DNA from 3 places in the Parabacteroides sp. Y3-G-102 genome. Region 3 is predicted to be linked to each of the others. Evidence: riboswitches for the same ligand, from Rfam matches in the RefSeq annotation. Region 3 holds a riboswitch; each other region holds the start of a gene.
The links. A riboswitch is a leader RNA that binds a small molecule or an ion and turns the genes downstream of it on or off. The one in region 3 is predicted to bind cobalamin.
Positions count from the first base shown of each region.

Region 1 (6,909 bases), on a different contig from region 3:
ACCTTTAGCTACCAGCTTTGTACTACTCTTAGAATGGTAACCGATCGAAAGTCCGTTAATATGAATCGTATCTTGTTTCATCTTACTCGTTCAATTCATTCTTTCGTTTTCTAAATAATACCGAAGCCACTACAGGAGCACCTACTAAAGCGGTTACCGAGTTGACAGGTAACGCTCCCTCGAACCCCGGCATACGGGCGATCAAATTACAGATCAACGCCAACGCCGCACCTGCGAATAAGACCGCAGGCATTAAAATCCGATGGTCGGAAGTTTGAAATATGGCCCGGCATAAATGCGGAACGGCTAGCCCCAAGAAGATAATAGGTCCGCAATAAGCCGTGACAATCGCCGTAAGGACCCCGGCCGAGGTGATAACCAACAAACGGGCCCGCTTGATATTAAGTCCCAAATTGCGTGCGTAGCTATCCCCAAGAAGCATCAAGTTCATGGTCTTGATAAGCAGGAACGAGAGAGGGATCAAGATTGTCATAAGAATCACGAACAACGTCATCTGATTACCGGAAACACGGGCGAAACTACCCAATCCCCAAATCACGTATGCACGGATATCCTCCTCGACGCTAAAGAATTTAAGTACACCGATCACGGCGTTTGCCACGTAACCGATCATCACACCGATAATCAACAACGTGACATTTCCTTTTACCTTTTGGGAAACATACACGATCAGCGCCATCACGGATAAGGAACCGATCACGGCCGCTATCGATAAGGCGATCTCCCCCATAAAACCAAGTTTACTCAAGGCAACGCCCCCTAAACTACCGCTTAACAACACCACAAAAGCGACACCCATGCTCGCTCCCGAACTGATACCTAAGACCGAAGGTCCGGCCAATGGATTACGGAAAACGGTTTGCATCTGTAAGCCGCTGATGGATAAGCCTGCTCCCGCTACCAACGCTGTCAATGCCTGTGGTAGTCGGGATTTCCAGATAATATTCTGCCATGTAATAGGCTCATTTCCTGAATTCCAGATAATATGCCAAACCGATTGAAGAGGAATAGAGACTGACCCCAACACCAAATTCAAAAAGATTAGAACAAAAATAGCCGTGACAATCGCCAGCATCCATAGGGTATTTGAATGTCTCATCAGTGTTCCTTATTTAAGTCGAGAATAATAGACCGGCTCATGATCCGGTAATAAATCCGGATGAAAGATATGAAGCAAATCCGCTAGGACGATCTCCGGTTCTGTCGGCATACTCTCATAAAACGGCGTGTTCTTCATATTACAATAGATAATCCCTTTCTCCCGGAACGCACGGAAATCCGCATAACGAGGATCTTGCTCTTTCAATGCCTCATAGCTAAACGTTCCCGGGAAACTATTCACGATACGCCAGTAATCAGCATCGTCCGCTTGGTTATAGACCGTCTCGAAGTCTAATGTAACACCACCGGATCGCTCATCGTCTTTCAAGAAATAATCAGCGCCGGCATCCTTGAAAAGCTGTGCCAAGAAACTCTTTCCTCCTACGGCATACCAGTTTCCACCCCGTAACTCGCCACTAAAAACGATCGGACGTTTTTTAACCTTGCCATCCGCCGTAAGTTCCTTTAATTCATTATACCTCTTCTCAATGGCGGCAAAACGCTCATTGCCCTCTTTCTCTACCCCTAACAACAAGCCTATGAACTTGATCCATTCAGCTTGTCCCAATGGCGTAGTCTCCTTATAACCCAAATGGGGAATCAAGGGGATACCCACGTCTTTCAGCGTCTCATAGCCTCCCCGCTTGAATGGCGATACAAGGATCAAATCAGGATTCATACTCATGATAACCTCGTTATCGAAATTTCCCTCTATACCGATCTTTGCGGTTTTACCTTCTTTCAGGCGTTCGTTCATCTCTTTATTGAACAAATGCCGTGTACTGGTAATCCCAACGACCTTATCCAAAGCACCCAATTTAATAAAATTCGATAATTGCAGGGAAGTCATACAGATAACGCTTCGGATGGGAAGCTCTATCATCGTATAATCAACGGGAATCCCCGTGGGTTTCGAACCTCTTTTTACGAACGCATAATGAAACGTGGTGCTTTCCTCGTTTTGAGGATCTTGAATATCAGCCAAGACATATTGATCCGCATAGGTAAGCTTGAATCCTTGGGCGTATAAAGGCTTAACCTGCTCTTGCGAGAATGCGGATTGCTCTACGGAAGCCGTCTTCCCTATTTCTCCTTTTTCACGGATACCTGAAGTACATGATAAAGTCAATACCGATAAAAGCAAGCATCCACCCGCTATAAACTTATTCATAATCCTTGTTTAATTGACAGTTGATCATTGACAGTTACTCTCGTCCTGCTCCACGGGACAGCAACATTTATTTATGAACCGGCAGGTCTTCTGACTTACTTCCATTCTGGACGCCTTCCCGATTACGAAACCAGTGGCCAAGGTATTGTCCGAATGTTTAGAAGTTCACAGCAGCGTGGTCTGTCCGGGATTCTCACCCGGTTCCCTTTTAATCCGCCTCCCGGAAAAAGAGATAAGCGGAGCCTGTTACAGCGACAAAAGTAGTAAGAATATTTGTATACATCCGCAATTTTAAGGACTTTTGCGTTTCAAATAAAAACAGATACACATGAATCATCCTATTCACTTCGTCTCATTAGGTCCCGGTGATCCGGAATTAATTACGCTGAAAGGGCTTAAAACATTACAAAAGGCTGATATTATCTATTGTCCTGCTACACAAGGCAAGCATGGAATCATATCTCGGGCGACGGATATATTGAAAGCTATTGAGGTAGACGAATCCTTGATCCATCCGTTTATTTTGCCAATGAGTAAGGAACGGACAGATGCGTTAAACGCTTATAACGAATTGTTTCTGGATGCCCAAGCTGAATATTTGAAAGGAAAACAAATCGTGATCGTCGCCGAGGGAGACGCTGGTTTTTATTCATCTATACAATATGTATACGATAAATTCGAGGAAGCAGGAATCCCGGTAGATCGAATCGCAGGAATTCCGGCATTTATAGCGGCAGGTGCCTTGGCCGGGATACATATCGTAAAACAAGAGGAGCAAATTAATGTAATCCCCGGGACTGCGTCGTTCGATGAACTTTCGGCAAAAATAGAAAATGGAATGATCATCGTCATCATGAAATTACCGGGTTGCCAAGAGGCTATTCATACTTGTATCCGGCAGTATGCGGATAAGGCGGTTTTTCATTATTTCGAGAATGTAGGAACAGGAAAAGAATATTATACTACTGATATCGCCACTATACATTCCAAGGATTTCCCCTATTTCTCCCTACTGATTATCCAACCTCGCTAAAAGAAGAAGGCTGCCCGGAGAGTAACCAAACCCGGACAGCCCATCTTATTACGCTACATGCAATATATGCTTAAGCTGATCGATATGGAAACGAAGTGTATCCATATAAGGTTTCACTGAATTATGGTACATGATCGCTTTTGCGTGCATATCTTCCAACTCGCTTACTTTACGGTTCGCCTCACGCATTTTACAAGCGTTGTAGCGAATACCCGATACATGCCCTTTGATATCCTCGATCGCTTGGTTTCCCCGGTTGAAGATAGACTCTGCTTCTTCCGGAGCGTATACCGTATAGGCTTGGGCAACGTCATCCAGTAATGCCTGTTGATAAGAGCCGGCTATCGGGAGCAATTGATGGATCGCATGATGACATAAAGAATGAACCTCGTTTTGAAGCTTCTTCAATTCTACTTCCCACTTTGATTCACATACTTCATCCAATTGTTTGACTTCCGCTACGACACGGCCGCTAAACAATTCCACTACCATCTTTTCCCATGCTTCTGCTACCCACGATTTAGTAGCAAATGTAACCTGACTAAATCTTACTGTTGACATAACCTTAAATTTACATATTATATTGCTAATGTTATTAATCTCTTATCTGTTTCAATTTATCACACTCAAATCATTTTATCTTTCTTTTTATCGTTGCGACACCACAAAATTAATCAAATTATCATAGATGGATAATTTTAAAGACTATTTTATAATTCTTTAAGAGTGCGACAAGCAAAACGTATGATTTTTGCAAAGTTCACTTTACAAAAAGTTTAATTTCAAGCCTAACAGCTATCACAAAAAGCAAGATCATCGCCATCTTCGCACAAAAATATCAAAATAACACAATCTTATTATTCCATAAAGGGGGAAAACCTTGTTCCGTATCATTTTGTTATTATAATAAATTAGATTTACTTTGTTCAAACTATATAAACTTACATAAAGCACATGAAATCGGACATTGAGATAGCAAGAGAAACAGACTTGCGTAAAATTAAGGAAGTTGCGACAACGTTAGGTATCCCTCGTGAGGAAGTACAAAATTATGGCAGGTATATTGCCAAGGTTCCTATCCATTTGATCGATAAAAAGCAAATGGACCAGCATAATTTAATTTTAGTGACCGCTATCACTCCCACTAAAGCGGGAATCGGAAAGACTACGGTTTCGATCGGTCTGGCTTTAGGTCTGAATAAAATAGGGAAGAAAGCGGTGGTCGCTTTACGTGAGCCGTCTCTTGGCCCGTGTTTCGGCATGAAAGGTGGTGCTGCCGGAGGTGGATATGCCCAAGTGCTTCCTATGGAAAACATCAACTTGCATTTTACAGGGGATTTTCATGCGGTTACTTCCGCCCACAATATGATTACCGCTTTATTGGATAACTATATTTATCAGACTCGCAACACCTGCGAGGGGTTAAAGGAGATCAAATGGAAACGGGTTCTTGACGTAAACGACCGTAGCTTACGTAACATCGTATCGGGTCTAGGCGGCTCGGCGAACGGTGTCCCTACCGAGACCGGATTTGACATCACTCCCGCTTCAGAGATCATGGCGATCCTTTGCTTGGCTACGGATATAGAGGATTTGAAACGACGTGTCGGAAATATTTTATTGGGTTATACAAACGAAGATAAGCCTTTCACGGTAAATGATCTTGGCATAGCCGGAGCTATTACCGTATTGCTAAAAGACGCATTACTGCCGAACCTAGTACAAACAACGGAGAATACTCCCGCATTTGTACATGGAGGTCCTTTCGCTAATATCGCCCATGGATGTAATTCCATATTGGCCACCCAAATGGCTCTTACTTATGGAGATTATGTGATTACGGAGGCTGGTTTCGGCGCTGATCTGGGCGCAGAGAAATTCTTTAATATCAAATGTAGAAAAGCGGGGCTTTCACCGAAACTGACAGTCATCGTAGCGACTGCCCAGAGCTTAAAACTTCATGGTGGCGTTCCTGAAAAAGAAATCAAGGAACCGAATATCGAAGGATTAAAGAACGGATTCACTAACTTAGATAAACACATTGAGAATATGAAGAGCTTCGGACAGCAAGTAATCGTGACTTTCAACCGTTTCGCTACCGATACGGACGAGGAGATCGCTTTAGTGGCTGAGCATTGCAAGGAAAAAGGGGTTGGATTCGCCATGAATAACGTTTTCTCTGAAGGAGGTGAAGGGGGTACGGAACTTGCCCGCTTAGTGGTTGATACGATCGAAAATCATCCTTCCGCTCCTTTACAATATACATATGATCTGAATGATCCGATCCGTACGAAGGTACAAAAAGTGGCCCAGAAGATATACGGAGCCTCTTCGATTGTTTATACGACTTTGGCCGATAAAAAATTGCGTCAGATCGAAAGCTTGGGTATTTCCCATTATCCGATCTGTATCGCCAAGACTCAATATTCATTCTCTTCCGATCCGAAAGCTTATGGGGTCGCCAAGGATTTCGAACTAAAAGTACGAGATGTAATCATCAATAACGGAGCCGAGATGATCGTTGTCGTCATGGGCGAGATCATGCGTATGCCGGGGCTCCCTAAAGAGCCGCAAGCCCGAAAGATCGATATCGTGGATGGCATGATTGAGGGATTGAGTTAATAGACAGTAAAACAATTTAAATAAAAAAAGGTACGCCTCACACATTCAGTAAGGCGTACCTTTTTTATAACCACTCTCGCCCCGAAACCGGGGGGCGATCAATAAGCTCTGGCGAACAGTACCCGGCAAGCCGACGGTTTACCTGTCACCATACACTTACCCGGAGTCTTATCACCAGCTAAAGGAATACAGCGGATCGTAGCTTTCGTCTCGTTCTTGATCAATTCTTCTGTTTCCGGGGTTCCATCCCAGTGGGCCATGATGAAGACGCCATCCTCGATCTTCTCCTTAAATTCCTCATACGTATCTACGTTTATGATGTTAGCCTCACGGTGATCGTACGCTTTCTTGAAGATATTCGCTTGGATTTCCTCCAACAGATTCTTCACGTATTCCTCAATGCCATCACACGTGATCGTCTCCTTCTCCAAAGTATCACGGCGCATTACTTCGATCGTATTATTCTCCAAATCACGACCACCCATAGCCAAACGCACGGGAACACCTTTTAACTCGTACTCAGCGAACTTCCAGCCCGGCTTCTTGTTATCAGCGTCATCATATTTCACGGAAATGCCTAACGCTTTCAATTTAGCCACGATACCAGCGACCTTCTCGCTGATCTGCGTCAATTGCTCAGCGCTACGGTAGATCGGTACGATCACAACCTGTATCGGAGCCAAATGTGGAGGCAATACCAAACCGTTATCATCAGAGTGAGACATAATCAACGCTCCGATCAAACGTGTGGAAACACCCCAAGAAGTAGCCCAAGCATAGTCGCTCTTACCGTTCTTGTCGATGAAAGTAACGTCGAAAGCCTTACCGAAGTTCTGCCCCAAGAAATGGGAAGTTCCCGCCTGCAAAGCTTTTCCATCCTGCATCATCGCCTCGATCGTATAGGTATCCAAAGCACCGGCGAAACGCTCGCTCTCAGACTTCACGCCCTTTATTACCGGCA
Region 1 is NZ_JAMOKU010000021.1:39,937-46,845, forward strand. Features, by position in the region: gene NBH16_RS12105 (ABC transporter ATP-binding protein) at 1-81, opposite strand, end outside; gene NBH16_RS12110 (iron chelate uptake ABC transporter family permease subunit) at 83-1,120, opposite strand; gene NBH16_RS12115 (ABC transporter substrate-binding protein) at 1,130-2,293, opposite strand; cobalamin riboswitch at 2,357-2,555, opposite strand; gene NBH16_RS12120 (precorrin-2 C(20)-methyltransferase) at 2,622-3,326, shown strand; gene NBH16_RS12125 (hypothetical protein) at 3,375-3,887, opposite strand; gene NBH16_RS12130 (formate--tetrahydrofolate ligase) at 4,281-5,948, shown strand; gene proS (proline--tRNA ligase) at 6,047-6,909, opposite strand, start outside.
Region 1: it holds a riboswitch for cobalamin, as region 3 does, so the genes downstream of both, NBH16_RS12115 (ABC transporter substrate-binding protein) here and NBH16_RS17455 (TonB-dependent receptor) in region 3, are expected to answer to the same signal.

Region 2 (6,909 bases), on a different contig from region 3:
TCTTTATTCTCGTAACTACCGTAGGCCAATCGAGCATTAACGCTCTGTTTCTCTGACGGGGATTTACGAACGATATTCAAGGTTCCACCTACGGCTGAATGTCCGTAAAGTACAGAAGCCGGTCCCTTTAATAATTCAATAGACTCGATACAGGATAGATCGGGTACGGGATAAGAGTTGTTTATTGCCGAACGTTCATCGCGGATACCGTCTATCATCATGATAGAATGATCGAAACCACGGATCGACAATTGTTGAAATGCGCCATAAGATGTCTGGAATCGTACGCCCGGCATAAAGCGTACCGCATCTTGGATATTACGGATACCTCGCAACTCCAAACTACTCGCCGTAATGCTATTAATTGAAATAGGAAGATATTTCATAGGTACGTCCAACTTCGTGATTTGTGGACGTGGCTTGCGTGCGGCGGTCGCTACGACTTCTTGAATATTGAATGTCGTATCGGCGAAATTCGTGTACTCATTCTTGTGTTGTGCCTGCATCGTACTGATACATAAGGCTGTCAACGGTAAGATTGTCAAAACTCTTTTCATATATTTAGCATTATAACTGTTTATTGTATGCATGTGAAATCCCTTTCGAAAGAAATTCCATTTTCCTTCGAATGAAAATTTAGTTTCTTTCGGAAGGAATTACTTTTTCTTCCGAAAGGAATAAAACATAGATTTGGAGAACTTTTTTAGTCCTTCTCTACCGCATAAGCTTTCTTCTTATCAACGATATCGATCATCTTATGTTTAGCCATGAAACGGGCATGTTCGATGAAGATCTTCTGAATATCCGGATTCTGTCCCAGACCTTCCATAAATACGCTTACCTCGTAGCCTTTCTTTTCCAGTTCCTCTTTCCAATCACCGGCGATATCGTTTTTCGCATGGTCTCCGGCGACAAACATAAATGGCATCAACAAGACTTTCTTCGTTCCATTGGCCTTTACTTGGGCTACCATCGTATCAAAAGTAGGATAGCCCTCGATGGTTCCTACGGAATAATCCTTGAATCCCTTCTCCTTCAACATATAATCCAACATGGCATATTGAGCCGTCGCCGGAGTATAAGTGCCATGGCCTACCAATAAAGTAGCGCCTTCTTTCGCCCCATTTTTTGTGATAGCGACGATTACCGCCTCATAATCCTCCGGTGTATACAATAAAGGATTACCGATACGAATCTCCTTGAAAGAAGATTTCATGGTGGCAACATCCTTACGTAAGGATTCCATCTCGATACCTTCGATTATATTCGTGGATTGGATCAAGACATGTGTATAACCATCAGTCTTTAATTTTTCCAAGGCCTCGATCGGGTTCAGTTTCTCTACGCCACGAGCTTTTAAGCGGCGCATTACAATGCGAGAAGTCCATGCCTCACGCAACTCAACATCTTTGAAAGCTTCTTTCGCTTTTTGATTGATCGCGTCGATTGTCAAGGCACGGGTATCATCATGGGTTGTTCCAAAATGTACCATCAATAAAGCGGCCTTATCGCCCGGTTGTAAAGAGGCGAATAAATCGGATGCTACAAAATTCTCGCCATCGTGCGCACGACAAACTAGGCTGATGACCAGCAAGAAGAAAGATAGTAAGTGTTTCCTCATCATATGAATATATTAATAATTAGATTACATATCAATCCCACGGAGACAACGTATTATTACGTCTCCAACATCTTTTAGATATAGGTGATATTTCTATCCTCTTAATTACTCCTGACCCCGGGAGGAATTAATCATTACTTCGCTTGGCAGGTTTCCTGACTGGCTCGGAAAGCAACCTTCCCATCTTTCTTAAGACAGTGGCATAGCAGAACGCTTTCCTTTTCAAGAGCTTCACAGTAGCGGGCACTGTTCCGGATTCTAACCGGATTCCCTTTTATAGAGTTGTCGGTAGACAAACTCTATCACCTAAGCGGTCGCAAATTTATATAAATAATCCCGAAAAGTAACAACATCTTTCAAAGAATCCCTGTTCCAATAGCATCTTTTTTGTTTAACATCAAATAAATAGATATGGAATGGATAACTAATTTACTTCAACATTATCCGGAGCTAGCTATTTTCATAACCTTAGCTCTCGGTTTCTGGATTGGCAAGTTTAAGATAAAGAAGTTCACGCTGGGAACGGTTACCAGCGTATTATTGGTCGGTGTATTGATCGGGCAATTAAAAATCGATATAAGCGGACCGTTAAAGTCCGTCTTTTTCTTGATGTTCCTCTTCGCTGTAGGATATAGCGTTGGGCCACAGTTCTTCCGGGGATTGAAAAAGGAAGGTCTTCCTCAAATGCTTTTCGCCGCCGTCATGTGTATATTTTGTTTGATCGCTCCTTTTTTGTTAGCGAAACTTATGGGATATAACGCAGGCGAGGCCGCAGGATTATTGGCGGGCTCCCAGACGATGTCGGCAGTATTAGGAGTTGCCGAAGATACGATCGGACAGATGAATATTAGCGATACGGATAAAAGTGCTATGGTAAATGTAATGCCCGTGGCCTATGCGGTAACTTATATTTTCGGTACGGCAGGATCCGCATGGTTAGTGAGTGATATCGGGCCACGTCTTTTAGGAGGACTCGACTACGTGAAAAAAGCGTGTAAAGAGCTAGAGGCTAAAATGGGAAATAACGACGAGAGCGAGCAACCGGGCTTTATGCCTGCCGCCCGTCCGGTAACTTTCCGGGCCTATAAGATTAGTAATGAATGGTTCAAGGATGGCAAAAGCGTAAAGCAGTTGGAGGTGTATTTAGACCAATTGGGACGGCATTTGTTCGTGGAGCGTGTCCGTATTAATAATGTAGTAACCGATGTTAAACCGGATTTGGTTTTACATACCGGAAATGAGGTTGTCCTAAGCGGTCGCCGGGAATTCGTGATCGGAGAGGAGAACTGGATTGGCGACGAGGTCAATGACATTGAATTGCTCGATTTTCCGGCAGAGACGTTACCCGTACTAGTGATCCATAAGGAATACGTGGGGAAAAAGATCTGCTATTTACGCAATCAATCGTTCATGCATGGTGTTAGCATCAAGTCCGTAAGGCGTGCGGGTATCAATATCCCGGTCTTGGCCGCTACGGTGATAGATTCCGGTGATATGCTGGAATTGGTAGGCATGAAATCAGAGGTAAATAAAGCGGCGACGGCTTTAGGATATCCCGATCGCCCAACCAATCAGACCGATTTGATTTTCGTGGGTATCGGTATTTTCTTAGGGGGAATTTTAGGTTCGCTCGCGATTCATTTCGGGGGTGTCCCGATTAGCCTAAGTACGAGTGGAGGTGCTTTGATAGCCGGGCTCGTCTTTGGATGGCTTCGTTCTAAGCATCCGACCTTCGGGCGTATTCCGGAGCCTTCCGTCTGGATATTAAATAATTTGGGATTGAATATGTTTATCGCCGTAGTCGGTATCACGGCGGGTCCCAGTTTCGTGACCGGATTGAAGGAAGTCGGTATAAGTTTATTTATTATCGGTGCTTTAGCGACATCTATCCCGCTTATCATCGGTATTCTGATGGGACGTTACGTTTTTAAGTTCCACCCGGCTATTACTTTAGGTTGTACGGCGGGTTCACGTACGACAACTGCCGCATTAGGAGCGGTGGAAGATGCCGTAGGAAGTGAGACTCCAGCCTTAGGCTATACCGTTACCTATGCGGTGGGTAATACTTTATTAATCATCTGGGGTGTCGTTATTGTGCTAATCATGTAATATATATAATGTATGGACAAGAAGAAAATACATGTCACGAGAGAATATGAGAAAAAGATGTCGGAGATTAGCCCTTTCGAGCTAAAGAACATCTTGATAGAGTTAGCGGATGAGAGCGCTCGTAAAAGTACGCACATCATGCTGAACGCAGGAAGGGGAAATCCAAACTGGATCAGTACGGTTCCACGGGAGGCATTCTTCCTATTAGGGCAGTTCGCCTTGGAGGAATGCCAGCGGGAAACCGAATTGGCAGATGAGATGGCCGGAGCCGCAGGGGTTCCCAACCGCAAAAGGATCGCGTCTCGCTTCGTACAGTTTCTAAAGAAACATGCGCAATCTCCCGGCGCTACTTTATTGAAGGGTACCTATGAATATCTGGTCACGGAAAAAGGTGTAGATGAGAATGAGCTTGTATACGAATGGGCGGAAGGTGTCATTGGTGATCAATATCCGGTTCCCGATCGTATCTTGAAATATACGGAAATGCTCGTGCGGGATTATTTAGACCAAGAATTATGTGATAACCAGCCCCCTGAGGGAATATTCGACCTTTTCGCTACCGAGGGCGGAACTGCCGCCATGTGTTATATCTTCGATTCCTTGCAGCAGAATTTCTTGTTGAATAAGGGAGACAAGATCATTCTCTTCGCTCCGGTATTCACTCCTTATATAGAGATTCCGGAACAGGCTCGTTATCTTTTTAATGTCATAGAGATAAAAGCCTTGAAGATGACAAAAGACGGCTATCACACGTGGCAATATCAAGAAAAGGATTTAGATGTCCTGAAAGATCCTAGCGTGAAAGCCGCTTTCATAACAAACCCGAGCAACCCGCCTTCATACGGATTGACAAAAGCATTGATGAATAGGATCGTTGAGATCGTACGGAACGACAATCCCAACCTTATGATTATTACGGATGATGTGTATGCGACATTTATTCCGCATTTTCGCTCGATGATGGCCGAATTACCAAAGAATACGTTATGTGTCTATTCTTTCTCCAAATATTTCGGGGCAACCGGATGGAGATTGGCGGTAATCGCTTTACATCAAGATAATATTTACGACCGGATGATCCGTGAATTGCCAAGAGATAAACAGGAGCTTCTAAAAAAACGATATAGCAGTCTATCCTTACATCCCGAGGATATCCGCTTTATTGATCGTATGGTAGCCGATAGCCGTCAAGTAGCCTTGAATCATACGGCCGGTCTTTCCTTGCCACAACAAACACAAATGTCTCTGTTTGCGTCTTTCGCTCTATTAGATGCGGAAAATACCTATAAGAAAAGGATGCAGGATATGATCCACGAGCGTTTACACACATTGTGGGAAAGCACCGGATTCACCTTATTGGACGACCCTTTGCGTGCGGGATACTATAGTGAGATCGATATGCTTGTCTGGGCTAAGAAATTCTATGGGGATGATTTCGTGGAATATCTAAAAAAGAATTACGAACCTCTGGATGTCGTTTTCCGTCTGGCACAGGAAACTTCCTTGGTTTTACTGAACGGAGGAGGTTTTGATGCTCCCGAGTGGTCTATCCGCGCATCTTTAGCCAACCTTAAACGGGAAGATTATGTCCGGATTGGAGAGGGTATCGCATCTATTTTACATAGTTATGCTCAAAGATGGAAAGAAAGTCTCGATAAGTAGAAAAAACAGCTCCAAGGCTTGAACAAAACGGGCTAATGGTACGTTTTATTAATAAACGTGCGATTAGCCCGTTTTTCTAAGTTATCCGGGAGATTATAAATAACCTCTATAACCTCATAGAAATTATCGAACAAATTGTATTTCATTATATTATATATTTGTTGATAATAAAAACAAAGACTCATTGGCAGATGTCTTATTTATTACATTTTAGCTGGTTATAGATAAATATATTTGCGAAAAGGCTTACAATAAAAAACGAATATGAATATGGTGTACGACATTGACATGCTTAGAAATTTCTATGCGAATTTCCCCAGAAGAGTGGACACAGCCCGCGAACGTATCGGTGGTCGCCCGATGACCTTGGCCGAGAAAATCTTATATGCGCATCTATACGATGAAAGCTCGACTCGCCTTTTCAAAAGAGGTGAGGATTATGTGAATTTCCGTCCCGACCGTGTGGCTATGCAAGATGCCACCGCTCAGATGGCGCTTTTACAATTCATGAACGCCGGAAAAGAAAAATCCGCAGTACCGGCTACCGTGCATTGCGACCATTTGATCCAAGCGAATATGGGAGCCAAGACGGATATCGATACGGCTACCAAGAGCAATAGCGAGGTCTATGATTTCTTGAAATCGGTCTCCGATAAATATGGAATCGGTTTTTGGAAACCCGGAGCAGGCATTATCCATCAAGTGGTATTGGAAAATTATGCGTTTCCCGGCGGTATGATGGTAGGAACTGATTCACATACCCCGAATGCCGGAGGACTTGGAATGGTCGCTATCGGAGTAGGAGGAGCCGACGCCGTGGATGTCATGACCGGAATGGAATGGGAACTGAAGATGCCGAAACTAATTGGTGTTAAGTTAACTGGTAGTTTGAATGGTTGGGCCTCGCCGAAGGACGTGATTCTTAAGCTAGCGGGCATTTTAACCGTAAAAGGTGGAACGAACGCTATCATCGAGTATTTCGGTCCGGGCACCGCCTCCATCTCGGCGACCGGAAAAGCTACGATCTGTAATATGGGTGCCGAGGTAGGAGCGACTACTTCTTTATTCCCATTCGATAATACAATGGCTCAATATCTTCGTGCCACGGGACGTGACGAGGTAGCGAGCTGGGCCGAAGCTATTGGTGAATATCTGGAAGCGGATATGGACGTTCGTGCCGAGCCAGATAAGTTTTACGATCGTGTAATCGTTATTAACCTTTCCGAATTGGAGCCGCATATTAACGGTCCGTTCACGCCGGATGCAGCTACGCCTATCTCGGAGTTTGCCGCAAAAGTAAAAGCGAATGGCTATCCCCGAAAGATGGAGGTCGGATTAATCGGTTCCTGTACCAACTCTTCTTATCAAGATCTAAGCCGTGCGGCATCCATTGCTCGCCAAGCTTATGAGGATAAAATACCGGTAGCGGCACCCTTGATCATCAACCCGGGTTCCGAGCAAATCCGTTATACGGCGGAAAGAGATGGTATTATCGGTGATTTTGAACGGATTGGCGC
Region 2 is NZ_JAMOKU010000032.1:12,948-19,856, reverse strand. Features, by position in the region: gene NBH16_RS15650 (TonB-dependent receptor) at 1-557, opposite strand, end outside; gene NBH16_RS15645 (sirohydrochlorin cobaltochelatase) at 704-1,621, opposite strand; cobalamin riboswitch at 1,750-1,947, opposite strand; gene aspT (aspartate-alanine antiporter) at 2,033-3,730, shown strand; gene NBH16_RS15635 (bifunctional aspartate transaminase/aspartate 4-decarboxylase) at 3,743-5,392, shown strand; gene NBH16_RS15630 (aconitate hydratase) at 5,663-6,909, shown strand, end outside.
Region 2: it holds a riboswitch for cobalamin, as region 3 does, so the genes downstream of both, NBH16_RS15645 (sirohydrochlorin cobaltochelatase) here and NBH16_RS17455 (TonB-dependent receptor) in region 3, are expected to answer to the same signal.

Region 3 (6,909 bases):
GGACGGCAAAGACAAGGTCGTTAGCACGTACCATGGTACCGATCTGGGCATAATACAACTCACCGTATCCATCGGCGTTCGGATTTCCGGAACCTTCTATTTGTTTGCCGATCGCCATCTTATCGCTATCGTAGATCCAGATACCGTTGCTGGTTCCTATATAGCCTTTGTGCTCGTCTACCGGAAGATAGGAACGGCCGTCGGCTATGGATTTGCCCTCGGCGTTTTGGGCGATATACTTGAATTCCTTGATCACCTTCATGGTCTTGGCATCGCATACGGCAAACCGGCTTCCGGTGATTTTTGCCCCGGGATCTCGTTCTTGCTTAGAGACTAGGTAGAACTTATCGCCATAGATCGTACCGAATTGCGTGGTACATCCTAACTCATGCCCCGGATTCTCGGTCTGGAAGACACGATAGTGCCATTCTCCATCTTGAGTAAGGAAATTGACGGTACTGTTCTGATGGCCGTACCAATCCTCGTTTACGATAAATGTACCTTGACTGTAATCCATATCCGTGGAACGCAGGATGGAAGATTGTGACGGTACATCCCTCATTTGGACCCGATCGATGCCGGCGGCGATCCATGAGGTATTGCCTTGGGCCATTAGGCCGCTCGTGGCGAACGTACAGAGAAGTAAGGTAATCGTCTTTTTCATAAGCCTTTTATTTTTAAGATTGCTTGATCGTATTGTAATTTCATTTGTTCGCTTACCGGATCGGGTACGATGATGGAAGGGGTGGCGATGTGTAAATCCTGCGCACGGATAATCTCCGTCGAGGTCTCTCCGATCCAACCGCAATATTGGTTTACCGCCGTGTATACCTTGATAAAGTCCACGCCGGGTAATTCCACCTTATTGCCTTCCGCGTCCACGGCCCATTCGATATCGAAGCTGTTCAGATCCTTGTAATCGTTCGGATGGTTATCCACGTATCCCCATGGATACGAATAGAGTACGTAGTATTTACCCGTATCACTCTCGTCCGTAGCGTTATCCTTTAACCGGGTACCGGAGAAAGTCAAGGAATTCTCTTCAATCCATTTCGGATAATAACTTTGCGTATGATATATATTTTTCGCTATATAACCGGTATTGCCTTGATTATCTTTCCATGGTACATAAGTAGCGTCACTCCATTGCTGGCCCATGTCTGGCTCGGGGATCTTGTTGGGATCTGGACGATCATAGGTAATGCGATAATTCTTGATGGTTTCCGGTTTATAGTATTCACTACCGGCCAGTTCGTACCATTCATCGTCCAGTAAGCCGTTCAGGTTCGTGTCGAAAGAGACCATGACAATACCGGGCTCGCAGCTGCCTCCCTTTTTCTCTTGATATTCCGGCAGGTCGGAATAGAAAGAGTTCCCAAGGATCATAAAGTCCTTCTTCCCTTTGACGTTGATGACCGTATGGTCGAAGCCGAAGATAACGTATCCTCCGTATCCTCCGAGGGAGATCATCACGTCATTCGTACCGGAGATATTCTCCTCTACCTTTTTCAGGATGGTTTCTTTCGTATCGCCTTCCTCGTATTCGGGCATCGTATTGACGAACTGACCCGGTGCGGGACAAAAGTCGTATACCTTGGATAGGTAAGGACTGTACTCTATATCCTCCTGCATCACCTCGAAACGAAAATCGTGCTTATAGGGGGTCTCCTTATCGATGATCTCGAAGGTCATCTGATAGGTGCCCGTATCTTTCGCAAGGAAGATATAAGAACGTTCGGTAGATACGAGAGAGTCCGTCCCGTTCCGGTGCAGTGTCCACCGATACTCGTCGCCGGTAAAGGCCGGGCTGAGTAGATAGGTTTTCATGCGGGGCAGATAATAGACATCATCGATACCCAAGCTAACCATCTGTATCTTGTCTTGGGTACAGGATAGAAATGCTAGGAAACCTGAAATGAATAGATATAAAACTTGTCTCATAACGCTGTTCTATTTATAAAGGAAAACCATATGGGCGGGGATATCCCCGGTACGTACGCCCCATTTTCGTATCCCGTTCTTATCGTAGCAATAGAGGGTCCCGCTGGATACGTAATTCTTGGCATCGGTGACGAAGATGTCTTTCGTATAGGGATGGACCATGATCCCGTATGGGATACGAATGTCTTTCTCGCTACCGTCGGTGATAAAGTTCGTGCTGATCACCTCTTTGGTACGGACATCTATGATTCCGTACGAGATGCTGTTACTCTGCGTATTCACGTTCCATTCCGTACTGTAATAGAAGAGGGAATCTCCGCTGATGCAAAGGTTGGAGCAAGGGATATTCAGGGTATCGGTAACCACCATCTCATTATATCCTTTTCGCTTTTCCAGTACATACAGGTTGGAATGTACCGTATCGTAATCTCCCCGAGAAGTTACCCATAATTTACCGTATTTATCCGCACGGATACGGTGCAGATTGATCCCTACCGGAATCTTTTGGACTTGCTTGAAACGGTTTAGTTCGATGACGGAAACCGTATTGTCGTACTCCGGGGCACGATAGCCTCCGGAATTCACTACGTAGATATATTCACCCAAAATCTCTAATTCATCCGGCTGGTAGCCGACAATGACTTTAGCGTCTATTTTCAGGCTGGTCGTGTCTACCCGATATACGGCTCCTTGTGGAGCATTCGGGTCGATTTGCACGGGGCCGACATAAGAGGTTACATAGGCGTTTCCCCGGTAAAAACGGATGTACCGGCAGTTAGGAATGTCTATTTGCGTGATCCGCTCACAAGTCCGGGCGTCCAATACTTCTACTTTATGGGAACAATTGACTACAACATATAGCTTACTTCCGTAAATCTGGATATCATTGCCTACATCGCCCAACTCCTTGACCACGTTTGGGTTCCGTTCCGAGTAGAGGTTACGGATATAATAACCGTTCACGTAATCCAGATAATCCAGCGTACATTTATTGCTTCCCATATTCCCCTCGTTCACTAAATACATCCCTTGAGGATTCGCCTCGGGGTGGATACCATCGGAGACCAGCTCGTATTCCGATGGAACTACGATCTCGATCTTACGGCAGGATGAAAAAGCGCAACCGATCAGGATACCTATTATATATAATGTATGTCTTTTCATATCTCGATCGTTAAAGACACTTTGTAATTTCGTTTCGGCATCGGATAATTCAGGATCACGTCGTAGTCTTGGCTTAACAGGTTGTTTACCTCTACGGCAGCCTTGATAAGTCCGAATTTGAATTTCAAATCTTTCGACAAGGAGATGTCGCTGGTGTACCACGGTTGCGTATAATTGTATTTGATATTTTCCTGCTGGTTATACCGCTCTCCCACATATATGAAACTATAGTTGAGGTTCCATCCCTTGAAAGAGGCTTGTGCGATGGCGGAGCCGCTATGCCAAGGGATATAAGGGATTTGATCTCCGTAATAGGTATCCGAGGGATCCGTGAAGTCTTGGGCCTTTTGATAGGTGTATTGTACGCGTAGCGTGACGAACAAATCTTTTACCGGATTGACGGTCGTTTCCGTACTGACATCTATACCTTTGATTTCTACCTTACCCAAATTCAGCATCGTCCAACGGAACTGCTGGCCTTTGGGGTAAGCGATGATCTTGTCTTTCACCTTGTTGTAATAACCATCCGCCTGTATCTTGAAGCGATAGAAAAGATGGTTCTCCCATGTTTTCGTGTAAGCGAAGCCGGCATCATATTGGGTTACGTATTCCGGGTTTAATTTGGAGTTTCCCATATCGGCGTAATACAAATCGTTGAAGGTGGGCATGCGGAAGATCCGTTTATAGAAAGCGCGTACATTAAAGTCTTGTTTCTCGAACGGCTTATAGGAGGCGAACACGGCGGGTGTGAGGATTTGCCGGGCTTCCGGTGCGGGGCCTTCTTCTACACGGTCGTTGATAAAAGTCGCCAGTCCGCTGGCCTGTAATTTTACTTTTCCTAACCGGAGCGCCGTAGCGACCGAAAGGAGGTTGGTGAAGCGTTCCGGGTAAACGAATCCATACATATCGGCGTTCATCTTGTTCCATTGCAAGTCGTAAGAAGCAGAGACATCCCAGTTCGAGAGGATGGAGTAGACATTAGCGGAAGATAGGTAAATCTCCCGTTGCTTATACAGGTTATCTACATGAATCAGCTTGTCGTCGTTGTTCACATAATGCGTACGGTAGAAAGCGTATTTCGCATTGACCTGTGTCTTGAATTTACTATTGATTTCTTTGATATAGGAGCCTTGCATGAAAGAGTTCGTATCCCATACTCGTTCGCCGCGTCGCCATACGTTGTTTACGATAGCCCCCGGGATACCTCGTTCGGAATTGTAGTTGTAGAACTTAAGATTCCAAGTACCGTCGCTCATCTTGCCATACAATCCGGCCTCTAGGCGGGTGGCGTTGATATCCCCGTTTTCCCGGACGGCGGTCGTATCGTAAGCGATCTCTCCGGCAGGGTTGATACGGCGGTAACGAAATTTGTATTTACCGCTTCCGCTTAACCATTCGGCGCTGAAAGAGGCGGCTACGTTTTCTGATATCTTATATTCGAACAGGGCCGAGGGATTGATAACGTCGAAGGAACCGACTTTCATCGTGGCACGGATATTCGTTGTTTTTCCTTCTTCGAAACGAGGACGACGAGAACGCAGATAAAGCGTACCGGCCGCACCGAAATCTTTCGCGGATTGGAAGATATCGCTCTTCTGGCCATTGTATAAAGAAATCTCCTCGATATTGTCTAAGGAATACATTCCGAGGTCTACTTGTCCGTTTTGCGCGTTGCTTAATTCGATACCGTCGTAGAAAACACCCATATGGTTCGTTCCCATGCTTCGGATGTTTACGGTCTTGATACCTCCTACGCCCCCATAGTCTTTCAATTGGACGCCCGAGAAGTAGCGCAAAGCATCCGCTACCGTGTGGCTGTTCAAATTTTGTAATTCTTTCCCCGATAGTTTTTGGGAAGGAATTACCTCTTTAAAGCTGAAACTCCGGGCCGTGACCGTAACTTCGTCCAAGTGTTGGATAGAGTCGAGTTTGCTTTGTCCATGGGACATACCTATCGCCAGCATCGATAATACGCAAGCGAGGTATCCCTTTCTAGCAAAGGATAACACCATTATTTAAAACCTGTTTAGAAAATGATTCGTACCAAGCCGCTCTGTCCTCGCGAACGACTTCTCCCTAACTGGCAGGTCTTCTGACTGACTCCCATCCCGAAAGCCTTCCCGATATATATCCTTATATACCAGTGGCGAAAGTGTTTCCGGAATGTTTGAAATAGAGCTTCACAGCAACGGGACTGTTCAGGAATTACACCTGATTCCCATTTAATCCGTAACCCCGGTTGGGTGAAACGGAACCAATTCGGGACAAAGGTATGAAATCTTGTTAATATCCGGGCTATAATTGGAGAATTTCCTTAAATGAAAGGGTTGTACTTGTATGTTACGATTTCCTTTTTATTTAAAGAAGCTTGTACGTCAATTAACCGTTGGTTGCTGCTTCCCCGGAATAAAAGGCTCTCATCCCGAAGGGTTTGTTTGTAGCGGCCATCTACCAATACGTCGATATAGGATAATAAGGCGGCTTGTGCCGGGTTCTTTATCAGGTCCTCGAATTTATATCCCGTGTAGCACCAGATCGTCTTTTGGCTTTTTTCCTTGATCGCCTTGGCTACCTCGGTGAAGCCTTCCGGCTGGAACATGGGATCTCCACCACTGAAGGTGACGTTGGCGAACTCGTCAGCCAGCACTTTCTCCACGATCTCTTCCGTTCTTACTTTCTTTCCTTTATGGATGTCCCATGATTCGGGGTTGTGGCAACCCGGGCATTTGTTCGGGCAACCCGCCGCATAGATGGCGGTCCGGAATCCCGGACCGTCTACGGTGGTATCTTCGATGATATCTATGATAGACAACATGGTAATTGAAAATTGACAATTGACAATTGAAAATTAGTTGTGGGTGATGCGGTCGTTCAGCTCGGATAGCTTGGCGTTGTTCCAACGGTCGGTGGTTCCTACCAAGTAACCGGTGATGCGTTGAAGTTTGTCCAAGTGTTTGCTGCCGCATTTTGGGCAGGCTTCCAGATTCGGGGTGGAGTTCTCGTAGCCACAATCCAGACAACGGTTACGATTATGGTTTACGGAACCGTATCCGATATTGTATTTATCCATCATATCCACGACACGCATGATCGCTTCGGGGTTATGGGTAGCGTCGCCATCCATCTCTACGTAAAAGATATGGCCGCCACGAGTCAAATCATGATAAGGAGCTTCCACTTCGGCTTTATGACGGGCGCTGCACTTGTAATATACCGGGACGTGATTAGAGTTCGTATAATAATCCCGATCCGTGATACCCGGAAGCGATCGGAACTTCTTACGATCTTTTCCCGTGAACTTGCCGGACAAGCCTTCAGCCGGAGTTGCCAGTACGCTATAATTGTGTTGATATTGCTCAGAGAATTGGTTGGCGCGATCCCGGATATACGTAACGATCCTTATGCCTAAGGCCTGCGAATCCTCATCTTCGCCATGATGCTTCCCGGTAAGGGCTACCAAGCATTCGGCCAGTCCGATAAAGCCGATGCCCAAGGTGCCTTGGTTGATAACGGAGGCAATCGAATCGTTAGGCTTCAATTTTTCCGAGCCTAACCACAAGGAAGACATCAACAACGGGAATTGCTTCGCGTAAGCGGTTTTCTGGAACTCCATACGCTCATGCAACTGACGAGCCGTAAGTTCCAGCATATGATCCAGTTTAGCGAAAAATAGGGCGATACGCTCTTCCTTATTCTCCACTTGCATGCACTCGATAGCCAATCGTACGATATTGATCGTCGAGAAGGATATATTACCTCGTCCGATAGAAGTTTTTGGTCCGAAACGATTCTCGAATACACGGG
Region 3 is NZ_JAMOKU010000039.1:32,272-39,180, forward strand. Features, by position in the region: gene NBH16_RS17440 (DUF5074 domain-containing protein) at 1-664, opposite strand, end outside; gene NBH16_RS17445 (hypothetical protein) at 661-1,941, opposite strand; gene NBH16_RS17450 (YncE family protein) at 1,951-3,105, opposite strand; gene NBH16_RS17455 (TonB-dependent receptor) at 3,102-5,117, opposite strand; cobalamin riboswitch at 5,171-5,379, opposite strand; gene nrdG (anaerobic ribonucleoside-triphosphate reductase activating protein) at 5,420-5,920, opposite strand; gene NBH16_RS17465 (anaerobic ribonucleoside triphosphate reductase) at 5,954-6,909, opposite strand, start outside.